Regions from separate parts of the Granulosicoccus antarcticus IMCC3135 genome, predicted to be linked through region 1. Evidence: riboswitches for the same ligand, from Rfam matches in the RefSeq annotation. Region 1 holds a riboswitch; each other region holds the start of a gene.
What was found. A riboswitch is a leader RNA that binds a small molecule or an ion and turns the genes downstream of it on or off. The one in region 1 is predicted to bind cobalamin.
Positions count from the first base shown of each region.

Region 2: linked by a shared signal. The riboswitch ahead of nrdH (glutaredoxin-like protein NrdH) and the one ahead of cobO (cob(I)yrinic acid a,c-diamide adenosyltransferase) in region 1 are both predicted to bind cobalamin.
Region 3: linked by a shared signal. The riboswitch ahead of IMCC3135_RS24030 (TonB-dependent receptor) and the one ahead of cobO (cob(I)yrinic acid a,c-diamide adenosyltransferase) in region 1 are both predicted to bind cobalamin.

Region 1 is NZ_CP018632.1:1,968,974-1,973,185, forward strand. Features, by position in the region: gene tuf (elongation factor Tu) at 1-360, shown strand, start outside; gene rpsJ (30S ribosomal protein S10) at 367-681, shown strand; gene cbiB (adenosylcobinamide-phosphate synthase CbiB) at 786-1,724, shown strand; cobalamin riboswitch at 1,847-2,080, shown strand; gene cobO (cob(I)yrinic acid a,c-diamide adenosyltransferase) at 2,245-2,856, shown strand; gene IMCC3135_RS08475 (ABC transporter substrate-binding protein) at 2,869-3,903, shown strand; gene IMCC3135_RS08480 (FecCD family ABC transporter permease) at 3,900-4,212, shown strand, end outside.
Region 2 is NZ_CP018632.1:7,688,056-7,692,267, reverse strand. Features, by position in the region: gene nrdE (class 1b ribonucleoside-diphosphate reductase subunit alpha) at 1-1,229, opposite strand, end outside; gene nrdI (class Ib ribonucleoside-diphosphate reductase assembly flavoprotein NrdI) at 1,199-1,615, opposite strand; gene nrdH (glutaredoxin-like protein NrdH) at 1,620-1,841, opposite strand; cobalamin riboswitch at 1,934-2,125, opposite strand; gene IMCC3135_RS33380 (cupin domain-containing protein) at 2,202-2,888, opposite strand; gene IMCC3135_RS33375 (CsbD family protein) at 3,221-3,424, shown strand; gene IMCC3135_RS33370 (OmpA family protein) at 3,598-4,212, opposite strand, start outside.
Region 3 is NZ_CP018632.1:5,541,728-5,545,939, forward strand. Features, by position in the region: gene IMCC3135_RS24020 (LegC family aminotransferase) at 1-621, opposite strand, end outside; gene IMCC3135_RS24025 (NAD-dependent 4,6-dehydratase LegB) at 614-1,597, opposite strand; cobalamin riboswitch at 1,740-1,947, shown strand; gene IMCC3135_RS24030 (TonB-dependent receptor) at 2,075-4,096, shown strand; gene IMCC3135_RS24035 (hypothetical protein) at 4,188-4,212, shown strand, end outside.

The DNA of each region.
Region 1 (4,212 bases):
GGTATCTTGCTGCGTGGTACCAAGCGTGAAGATATCGAGCGTGGACAAGTACTGTGCAAGCCGAAGACAATCAACCCTCACAAGAAGTTCGAGGCAGAAATCTACGTACTGGGCAAGGATGAAGGCGGCCGTCATACGCCATTCTTCAACAACTACCGACCACAGTTCTACTTCCGTACAACGGATGTAACAGGTGCGGTTGAATTGCCAGAAGGTACTGAGATGGTAATGCCGGGTGACAACGTGAAAATCGTTGTTGAACTGATCAACCCGATTGCGATGGAAGACGGTTTGCGTTTTGCGATTCGTGAAGGTGGCCGTACCGTTGGTGCCGGCGTTGTTGCGAAGATAATCGAGTAATACATTATGGCAGCCAGTCAAACAATCCGAATTCGTCTGAAAGCATTCGATCACCGTCTGATCGACCGTTCTGCGAAAGAAATTCTTGAAACCGCCAAGCGTACTGGTGCCCGTGTTCTGGGTCCAATTCCTTTGCCTACCAAGAAAGAACGCTTCACTATCCTGGTTTCTCCGCACGTCAACAAAGACGCGCGCGACCAGTACGAGCTGCGTACTCACAAGCGTCTGATGGATATTGTTGATCCAACAGAAAAAACGGTAGATGCTCTGATGAAGTTGGATCTGGCCGCTGGTGTTGACGTTCAGATCAAGTTGGCTTAATAGCTAGATCTGTTTGTTCGACATTTCCTTTAAAGGCTCGCTTCGGCGGGCCTTTTCTGGTTTTGGGAATTGATGAATGTCGATACAACCGGAGATTTGACGGCATGTTGATGCTGATGGCCATGGTGGCCGAATTGTGTCTGGGTTGGCCCCCATCGCTATTTGCCGCTATTCGGCACCCTGTAGTCTGGATTGGCTGGATGATTAACCGGCTGGAACGACTCCTGAATCGAGAGGGATCATTGCCTCTTGCGCGCCAGTTGCTGGGTATGTTGACAGCGTTGCTGGTTGTCATCGTCACCACCCTGGTAGCGCTGTTGTTGGTCTGGTTACTGCCAGATACCCTTGCAGGGTTCATGCTGGAGGCACTGATTGCCTCAAGCTTGTTGGCCACCCGCAGTCTCTATGCTCATGTAGCGGCGGTCAGCCGTCCGTTATTACGTGCCGATGTGAGTGAGGCGCGCTCAGCGCTCAGTCTGATCGTTGGCCGAAGGACAGCAGATTTGCAAGAGTCGGGTATCGCTGGTGCCGCTTTGGAGAGCCTGGCGGAGAACGCCTCCGATGGTGTTGTAGCACCGTTGTTCTGGGGTGTCCTGTTTGGCTTGCCCGGGTTGGCCGCGTACAAGGCAATAAACACTCTGGATTCAATGATCGGTCATAAATCCACTCGGTATCTGGATTTTGGGCGTTTCTCCGCCAAACTGGATGATGTCGTCAACTGGTTGCCTGCCAGGCTGAGTGCATTGCTGATCTGGTTGGCAGGAGGGAGGGTCTGCTCCTTTCGTTCTCTGGCGATGCAGGCTCGACATCATCGCTCACCCAATGCCGGCTGGCCCGAATCTGCCATGGCCTTTGCACTGAAGATCAAGCTTTCAGGTCCGAGGGTCTATGAGGAAGGCATCAGTGAAGAGCCCTGGTTGAATGCCGAAGGTGCTAGCCCCGGTGCCCCCGAGTTGCACCAAGGACTGCTGGTCTATGCCTATGCGATGGTGTGGATGTTGGTACTACTGGTATTGCTTGCATGGCTTGATCTGGGTTATTGAGACACTGTACGGCTGGCACTGCTTGGTCGGGAGTAATACGTTTCAAACTGATTCTCGTTTTAATCGAATAACCATTGCCCGCCCGGTCATCAAAACCTGATTGACGTCTTGCAGAATGCGTGCAACCATGCTCGCGTTCGGGTTCTCTGGCATACGCTTGTGTGTCAGGGTGAAATGGGAAGTCCGGTGACGATCGATGCAATATATCGTTCAATTCCGGCGCAGCCCCCGCTGCTGTAAACCTGACGGATACGTCAGTTGCCACTGAGTGTTTGGCCTTGGAGCAAACCACTTGGGAAGGCGACGTTATCCGGTAGAAGGTAAGCCAGAAGACCTGCCTGACAATCGAAGTACTTGGTATTTGCTCCGGGGTGTGAGCGCGGCCGACGATACAGTTCAGGTAGTGGAGTGATTGATTGACTGGTACCTGAAGGTGTCAGTGGCTCCAGCGAAATAGCCTGTATTCTCTATCTGTCTGCGAAATCCCCGGACCTCGACGATGCGTCAATGGGAATCGGAAATGGAAGAGCAAGATAAACAGAAACACAGCGAACGCATGCAGCGCAAGAAAGCTGTTGTGGATGCGGGCATCGAAAAAGCCCAGATTGAACGCGGTATCGTCATTCTGATTACCGGTAACGGCAAGGGTAAGACCACCTCTGGTTTCGGCACCGTCTATCGGGCATTGGGCCACGGGCATCAGTGTGGTGTCGTGCAGTTCATCAAGGGCACGCAGTCTACTGGTGAGGTCACTTTTTTGCAGCAATGCATGGGACTTGCCACTGTGCAGTACCACGCCATGGCAACGGGTTTTACCTGGAACACACAGAACTGGGATGCCGATAAAGCGGCGGCCGATGAGGCCTGGTCTCATGCCAGGCGTCTGCTGCAAGATGAGTCTGTGCAACTGGTGTTGCTCGATGAGCTGACCTATATGCTCAAGTACAAATTTCTGGATATGGAGGATGTGCTCTCGACCATCCGCGCTCGACCGGAAGGTCAGACGGTGATTATCACTGGTCGCGCCGCTCGGCCGGAACTACATGAAATAGCAGACACAATCAGCGAGATCGCAGATCGCAAACATGCCTACAAAGCCGGTGTAAAAGCTCAGCCAGGTATCGATTTCTGAGGAGAGGGCAGGATGATGAATGCTCACGATACTGCGCCCGAAGCACTCGTTCATCGAGGTGCTTGCGTGGCTGAGTGTGTGACATTTGTCAGTTGTTGGACGACTGGAATAGCACCACTTGCGTTAGTGCTCACACTCGGATTGCATGCTACGGCGACGGCAGGGTCACTATCGTCGGCTTCGTCGACGACGGAATCAATGCTGCAAGCACCTGGCCGTGATGCGACCGTGATAAAGCCAGCCTTGCTCAGTGAGCAGCGCCTGCCCAGAGTCATGTCTACCAATCTGTGTGCCGATATGCTGTTGCTGGGGTTGGCTGATGCATCGCAGATCGTCTCGCTCTCATACCAGTCGCAAGACCCGAAACGCTCCTCGCAGGCCTCATTAGCCAGAAATTTTGCCAGTAATCAGGCCAGTGCCGAGGAGGTGATTGCCAGTCAACCGGATATCGTTCTGGCGTCCCGGCGCTGGCAGGCACAACATCAGGTGCGTTTGTTCGAACGCTTTGGTATCAATATTATCAACGTGCCGTACCCGAAAGACTGGGCGAGTATTTTTGACAGTCTGGAGCAGATCGGTGAGGCTATTGGTCGTGGTGCCAGAGCGGCTGAACTGATCGCTGATACACAACGTCGCTTACAACAGGTGGAAGCATCGTCTGCGGCTCGAAGTGCACTCTACCTGAGAGGTAATGGTGGGACGGCCGCATCAGGTACCTTTATAGATGCCTTGTTCCAGGCACTTGCCGTGAGCAACAAGGCTAGCGAATACGGCGTGACAGGCTGGGGTCGGGTATCTCTCGAGTCGATCGTGCTTGATCCCCCCGATGCATTCATGCTCAGTCGTACCGAACACGACACATCACTTGCTCGATCTGGTGTGATTCGACATCCATTGTTGCGTGACTTGCTGTTCAGCAAGCCGGTGTTGTCACTCAGCAATCTGGATGCGGGGTGTAGTGACTGGCGGCAGGTGGAAACCGTGGAGAAGCTGGCTGGCGAGCTGAGCTCGCAGTCTGGTATCCCGGCTCAAGGGGCTCAGCCATGACGGTGGGGCGTGACGTTCTATTGAATAGCACCCTGTTGCTGACACTACTTGTGTTGACAGTGTGGTCTCTGACCATCGGACCATTGCCATTGTCCGTAGCTGATGTGATGTCAGCCCTGTTCAGCACGGCTTCGTCCACCTCTGTGGATGATTTGTTGTCAGAAACAGACCTGCAAACCCGATATCACATCATCGTGACAGAGATACGCCTGCCCCGGGCTTTGCTCGCGGTGCTGGTGGGCAGCTCACTGGGCATGTCCGGAGCTGCATTGCAGGGACTACTCAGAAATCCTCTAGCCGATCCCGGAC
Region 2 (4,212 bases), 2.1 Mb from region 1:
TGATAGCTCAGATCATCATTGAAGGTGGAGGCCTCATTGACCTGCAGAATTTCCGAACACAAGTTGGACATGGATATGCGTCCGGCCACCGGGTTCGCCCGGTTGGCGGTGTCTTCAAACAGGATGTAGGGATAGCCACTTTCAAACTGGATCTCGGCAATGTTCTGAAAGAACTGACGCGCATTGATCTTGGTTTTGCGGATACGTGGATCATCCACCATATCGTGATATCGCTCGCTGACCGAAATGTCGGCAAACGCCTGTCCATAGACGCGTTCCACATCATGCGGGGAGAACAGATACATGTCCTCGTTCTTGCGTGCCAGCTCAAAAGTGATATCCGGTATGACAACACCCAGCGAGAGTGTCTTGATGCGAATCTTCTCGTCAGCATTCTCGCGCTTGGTATCCAGAAAGCGCAATATGTCCGGATGATGTGCGTTCAGATAAACCGCACCGGCGCCTTGTCGGGCGCCCAGCTGGTTGGCATAGGAGAAACTGTCTTCGAGCAATTTCATTACCGGAATAACACCAGAGGATTGATTCTCGATGCCTTTGATAGGCGCGCCTTGCTCACGAATATTGGTCAGCATCAGAGCAACTCCGCCACCGCGCTTGGAGAGTTGCAGGGCTGAATTGATACCCCGTCCAATGCTTTCCATATTGTCTTCGAGTCGCAGAAGAAAGCAGGAGATCAGCTCCCCGCGCTGCGCCTTGCCGGCGTTGAGAAAGGTAGGTGTTGCCGGCTGGAAGCGACCACTGAGGATTTCCTCCATCAGAGTCAGGGCGTAATCTTCGTCACTGCGTGCCAGGTATAATGCAACCATGACCACACGATCCTCATAACGTTCGAGATAACGTGCGCCATCGCGAGTGGTCAGTGTGTAGGAGGTGTAGTACTTGAAAGCACCCAGAAAGGTGGGAAAGCGGAATTTGAAGGCGAAGGCCTTGCTCCAGATTTTAGCGAGGAACTCAGGTGAGTACTGTTCCAGAGCCTGCGCCTCGTAATAGCCTTCATCCACCAGGTAGCGAAGCTTCTCTTCGAGTGAATGGAAGAAGACAGTATTCTGGTTGACATGCTGGAGGAAATACTGACGAGCGGCACGACGATCGGCGTCGAACTGTATATGTCCCTGCGCATCATAGAGGTTCAGCATGGCGTTTAATGCGTGATAATCCAGCTGCTGGGCTTCGTTCTTCACGGCTCGTTCGAGTGTTGCTGTGTCCAAAAGAGTTCTAGTCCTTGTCTGACAAGTTGGATGTCCTTCTGCGTGCCCGCCAGTTCAAAGCGGTACAGCACGGGTACCTGGCATTTACGGGCAATCACATCGCCAGCGAGGGCGAAGGTTGTTCCGAAATTGCGATTACCTGCGGCGATCACACCGCGCAGTTGGTTACGTAGTTGCACATCGTTCAACGCCCGTATCACCGGTTTGGGTACGGCCCCACGCCCCTGGCCATCTGCAAATGTCGGGCAGATCAGGACGAAAGGTAGGTCGATGATGGGGACAGGCGCATCAAGCCGGATCGGCAGGCGAATAGCCGGCAGATCCAGTTTTTGAATGAAGCGTTCTGTGTTGCCCGATGCGCTGGAGTAATAGAGCAGTGAGCTCAATCACTCACACCAGGGAGTTGATCATGTCCGGGCGAAAGCCTGCCCAGTGATGTTCACCTGCGACCACAACCGGTGCTTGTCGATAGCCCAGAGATTCGACCAGCTTGAAAGCGTCGTCATCCAGTGTCAGATCGACAACCTGGAAGCTCAGACCTTTGGCTGACAAGGCGCGCGTGGTGGCTGTGCATTGCACACAGGCAGGCTTGGAATATACGGTGATGCTCATTGCTCTTCGTCCCCGAAGTGTGACGGACGGAAGGCCATGCGGAGCCATCGCTGAGGATTCAGCACCAGCAACTCCAGAGCCCTCCGCCCTTGGTTTCATCGTTGTGCCTGGCAGGTCTCCTGACTCGTGACTCCAGCGCGCAAACCCTCCTTCCCGATGCGAACATCAGTGGTTCAATAGGTTGTTGCTTGTCACTTACAGTTGCGGGGGCAGTGCCGGAATTTCACCGGTTTCCCTCTTAGCCTGCGACAAGTGTCGCAGGAACCAGAACCACACTATGTTGGGGTACGAGGCCATCAATTGTCAACATGTAGTTGTTGAAAATTCTGGCAGTGATGGGGTTACTTCATGCAAGCAGGCTCAGGCGAGTCTTTGTTTCTCTTCTTTTGTGAAGCGCAGGTGTCCGGTTTTGACCCAGATACGGGCGCCGCTGGCACCGGCTGTGGCCTGAAAATCGGCATGCAGAGGGATGCGTAACCATGAAAGTTTATCGACCGTTTCTCCCTCTTGAGTGAAGCTGCCGTCGAGTACCAGCAGCTCGGCTCCACCATTGGTGTCCAGCGTGACGGTCGCACCTGCCTCCCATTGCTCCAGACGTACCGTCTCTCGGCTGTCTTCAAACAAGGTATGTAGCTGCACACCGGAGCGTACAGGATCATTGTTCAGCTCCACGGTGTTCATGTCAGCAACTACGTGCTGTCGGTCATCCAGATCGAACTGCCAGAGTTTCACGAAGATAATGCAGCCATCGTCTGAACGTGGTGTATGGCTGGATTGTGGTGGGTTGCGGATATAGGAGCCTGCCGGATAATCTCCATGCTCATCCTGAAAGATGCCTTCGAGCACGACAAACTCCTCACCGCCTGTATGAACATGCGATGAAAAATGGCTGTTGGGTGCATAACTCACCACGGTGGTGGCACGGGCAACTTCGTTGCCGACTCGATCCAGCACTCTTCTGCGTACGCCTTTCATCGGTGAATCCTGCCACTCGATATCGGGTGTGTGCAGGAGAGATCGTTGTGAGAAGTCTGCGTTGATTTCCATATGGGGTGATTCTCGTTGTTAGCGGTTTATCGAATACAAAGAGTTGTCGAAATAGATGAAAGTCTACGTACTTGATAGTTGTAGCTGGTAAGTACAGCATGTATTTACCTATCAGATGGTAGATAGATTAGCATGAATATTTCTACTCGCAGAAAAGTGAGTCAATGAAAGGCGGCAACACTGTTTTGTGTGACAAGTCATGTTTCCAGTTGGATATCTGCACTATTTACAGGGTCAATGAGCAGTTGTTGCAGCAGGCGAATAGTCCTCTCAGGTTCTCCCATACTTAGTTCTCGTCCAGATCGGACCAAACAGCAAACGAGGTATCGAGTATGAATTGGGATCAAGTAGAAGGTAACTGGAAGCAATTCAAAGGCGGTGTTCAATCCAAATGGGGTGAGATCACTAACGATGAGCTTGACCAGATTGATGGCAATCGTGAGCAGCTCGAGGGCAAGATCCAAGAGCGCTATGGCAAGACCAAGGAAGAGGCCCGCGAGGAAGTCGACAAGATGCTGGCTGAAACCAAGGAGTAATATCCTTGCGCTGGCTTTGAGTGTTTATAGCCTGCGTATGCTCCGCACTACCTGGTTTAAAGTGTGAATGAAAGAGCTAGTTGAAGTGTGAGTGACAGAGGCCGGCTCGGGAACGAGTCGGCCTTTTTTCGTCTGGTACTGACTATCCAATTATCGTGTCGTGTTGTGCCTGGTTATTCAATCACCGTGATATCAACGCAGCGGTTCATTGAACGGCCTTTACTGGATTCATTTGAATTTTTTGGACGATCCTCTCCATAAACCACGACTTCAAGACGGGATTGAGCTATCCCTCTGGCTCTCAAATAGTTTATGACCACTTCAGCTCTGCTTTGCGAGAGTGCAATATTGGATTCCAGGGTGCCTGAATTATCCGTATGCGCTGATATCATAAAGCGATGCGAAGGCGTGGCTCTCATCCCGTTTATGATGTTATCCAGAATGGTTCTTGAAGACTGCTCCAACTCATCTGATCCGGTACGAAATGCAATACTGGATAGCAGGCCTGAAATCAGGGCGCAGCCACTGTCATTGACGGGAGCTGAGGGTTCGGAATTCTGACAATAATCCAGATCATCCGGAACTGAATCACCGTCGGTATCTTGCAGTGTTGTACTTGTTGCGGATGCGAGTACGGGGGCGGCTTCCGCTTCGGACATAGGTGCCGGTGTCGATACAGGTAATACGATCGCCTCAGTAACTTCAGGTTGGGGCATCTGCTGAATCACCTGGCTGATGGGTGCAGGTCTTGTCTTGCCAAAACGATAGAGCAGACTGATTTGCCCGTA
Region 3 (4,212 bases), 3.6 Mb from region 1:
ACCCAGATTGCCTGCGACACCACAATGCACGCCTGTATGCCAACTGCCCAACGCCTCGGCACTATCCTCTACAAGCTGAAGACCGTGTGCCAGGCAAAGCTGCGCAATCTGGTGAATCGATGCCGGAAATCCGAATGTATGCATCGGCATGCACACAGGAATACGTCGGTTTGTCTCTATATGCCAGCAACAGCCGTCATCTCGCAGTTCTGTCTGACTTTCCAGAAATTCCTGTAGTGCCGCTGGCGCCAGACCCAGACTTTGTCGATCTACGTCAATGAACACAGGCTCTGCACCACAATAGGATATGGCGTTACAGGTGGCCACAAAACTCAGTGACTGTGTCAAGACAAGATCCCCCGGAATCACCCCGGCAACCAGTAAGCTGACATGCAAGGCGCTAGTACCGTTGACTGTCGCGATCCCATGAGCAGCACCGGCATACGATGCGATCAGTTGTTCGAACTCATCGACACACTGACCGACACTGGACACCATGCCAGAGTCGATAACCTCAATCAGTGCCTGTCTGTCCCTCTCACCAAATCTGGGTTCATGCAAACCGATGGAATTGCTCTGATCAAACTGCTGTCTGACGAAATCAACCAGACTGTCAAACATGGTAGAGCTCGGCCCGGTAACGTTTCAGGTTATCTGGCTCGATTAGCCAATCAATGGTTCTTTGCAGACCCTCGCGGATAGCGATCTGGGGACTATGACCTGTCATGCCTATCATCTTCGAGTTGTCACACACCAGGCGATGCACCTCGGATGCAGCGGGACGCAATCGATTCTCATCGACGACGAAACGCGTATCACTGCCCATCAGCTCGCGGATCAACTCCAGCGTATCCTGTATGGAAATCTCGGTATTGGAACCGATATTGACGGTTTCGCCAATCGATGCATCACTACGAGCCAGTGCCAAAAAGCCGCGACAGGTATCGTCAACGTAGTTGAAATCCCGCGTTGGTGACAAATCACCGAGCTGAATTTCAGCCTTGTCAGCAGCAATCTGACAAATAATCGCCGGTATGACGGCTCTGGCCGACTGCCGCGGCCCGTAAGTATTGAACGGTCGGGCAATCGTCAGTGGCAGCTCGAAAGAGTGATGAAAGCTCAAGGCCATGGCATCGGCGGCAATCTTGGATGCACTGTAAGGCGACTGTGCCTGCAAGGGATGCTGCTCATCAATGGGCACATAGCGAGCGGTGCCATAGACCTCACTCGTAGATGTATGAATAACCCGGCCAACCTGGTTATCCATCGAGGCCTGACAAATATTCAGCGTGCCGCCGGCATTGGTATCCAGATAGCTACCCGGGGCGATATATGAATACGGAATGGCAATCAGAGCCGCCAGATGAAAGACGACGTCGATATCTCGCGTCAGAACGCGACAGAAGTTCGAATCACGGATATCGCCACTGACAACTTCGAGATTGTCAGGCGGCGTTATCGAGTCCAGCCACCCCCACGACCCCAGGGAGTTGTACTGGACCAGCGCACGTACCGTGTAGCCTTCGCGCAGCAGCAGTTCGGTCAGATGTGAACCGATAAATCCATCTGCACCCGTTACTAGCGCACGCTTGTTCATATATCTTCAGCAGCATAAGGAAATCAACAGGTGAGAACTGCGGTCGCCGCAGGCATCCGGATTCACACCACCAACCAGAGCTCAATCACGAAACATGCCTCGGCATCCCGTGGTAGCGTTCGGTGTAACCCCAACTGGTGTATGCTGTCGCCTGTCGCAAGGTTCTGACAAAGATGAAAAGGGAACGAGGTGTCATTCCTCGGCTGCCCCCGCAACTGTAAGTAACGCGTTTCGCTATTGACCCACTGGATGCAATATATATCTGGGAAGGGAGCGAAGACCCTTTCGCTGGTGAACACCAGCATTGGACAGTTACAAGCCAGGAGACCTGCCAGGCGATACGTCTTTTACCAATCTGGCGGGGTGTCAGTGGAAATTGAGATGCAGTTTGCGCTTCAGCACTTCGTGCCAGCCCAGATGCCAGTATCTCTCTGACCTGCTCAAACCCCACTCGGTACAACCTGAGGTAACGCGGGGTTGCGTTCCAGTAAATCGATCAAAGAATCCATAGCCACTTCTGCCAGCTCTCGCCCGCCTGTTCTGGCTGGCCTGCTGTTGCTCGCCTTTCCCTGGGCGAGTACCGGACTGGTCTACGCAGAAGCAGATACCACTCTGGGCACGGTTGAGGCCATTGGCGAACTGCCCTACCGTACGGGCAATGTGATCAGTGAAGAGAGCACAGCCAGCCGCAGCCGGGTTGAACGGGTGGAGTTGGAACGCTCACCCAACGCTCTGGCCGCCGTGCTGGCGCGCGAAAGCGGTGTGCAGTATCGTCAATCAGGAGGTTTTGGCAGTTTCTCCAGTGTCAGTATTCGCGCGGCAACGGGTGCACAGACAGCGGTGTATCTCGATGGTGTATTGCTCAACAATGGCGGTAATCCGGTCGTGGATTTCTCCACGCTCGAGATGCTCAATCTGGGCTCAGTCGACATCTATCGCGGCAGTACGCCCATGCAACTTGGGCATGCGGGTATCGGTGGAGCCATCAATCTCAATAGTCTGCAAGCCTCCAAGGTCAATGCCACCCGAATCCGTCTGGGTGTGGGCAGCCTGTCGCTGGCCGGGCTACAGCTCTCGCATCAATCGCGACATGGCGCCTGGGATGTAGCCGCTGCAATCAGTCATCGACAAAGCGATAACGATTTCCGGTTCACCAATAAAAATGGTACGCCACTCAATACCGAGGACGACACAGACGAAAAGCGCAACAATGCCGATGCCAGGCGAACCTCAGCCCTGCTGCGCATGGGCTATCAGCAAAACAAGAATGCCCGTACCGATCTGACCATCCAAGTGTCAGCTCGCGAACTGGGAGTACCGGAATGGGGCAACAACCCTGACAATGTTGCCAGTTACGACACGGCTGCCAGCCAATTCCAGCTATCACAGATCCTTGATGGTCTGGGTAACTGGAACAGTCGTCACAACATCTACTGGCATACGAATTCCGCTCAATATCAGGACCTTGAGAGTCAGGTCGGATTGGGCGCGCAGGATAGCGACAACCAGACCAACACCCTGGGTGCCAAGACCTATTGGGAACACTTGGGTGATGCAGGCACATTGGGCTTGTCTCTGGATCTACGCCAGGAAAAACTGGACTCCACCGATGGGTTGGATGAATCAGCAGCCTTCGATGCGCGTCGCCAGAGCAGCCTTGCCACCGTGCATTATGTGTGGTTCGATTCCACCGATACCTGGTCGCTGACACCTGCCTTGCGATGGCAGCACAACAGCCTTGATGGTTCACAGGCAAGCACATCACAAGAGTTGCATGAATATTCCAGCGACTCGAATACAGGACTACAAATCGGACTGGCCTATCGACCCACAAGCCTGATCACCGTCACAGGAAATGCCGGCAGCTTCTATCGTGAACCCTCGTTCGGCGAGCTCTACGGCTCCATCGGTCTGGTCAATGGAAACCCTGAATTGAAACCGGAAAATGGTATCAACCTGGACGTCGGCATACAGTTCAGAACTGATGACATGAGCCTGAGCAGCACACTGTTCGGCAGCGAACGTGATGAGCTGATTGTGACGTCATTTAACGCCCGTGGTATTGGTGAACCCACCAATGCCGGTGCGGCACGTGTCATCGGAATTGAACTGGCTGGCGAACTGGCACTAACCCCAAAAATTCAGCTGCGTAGCAACATGACATGGCAATCTCCCAAAAGTCGCGACACAGCCGAAGGCTTTCGCGACAAATATCTGCCTGGTGAATCTCAGTTCTCCTTGTATGGTCGTATCCAGTATCAACCCTCTGCTGTCACGCTCTGGTATGAACTGGATATCCAGAAAAAACGCTTCTACGACAGAGCCAATATCCTGCCCGCAGCCGACAGTGAGCAACATTCAATCGGTATCGACTGGTCTCAAGACCAATGGCAAACCACCCTTGGCATACATAATATCAGTGACGACAATATCGAGGACTTCAACGGGTATCCCAAACCTGGTCGTACCTGGTCATTGTCGATTACACGCAACTTGTAGCATTACCAGCTGAAGCTGCAAGATTATCTCTTTTTATAAAACAGTACCCTCACGACCAAGCCAACCGCAACCAAAGAATCCCGGATTTTCCATGAAGACAATCAAAAGCACCAGCA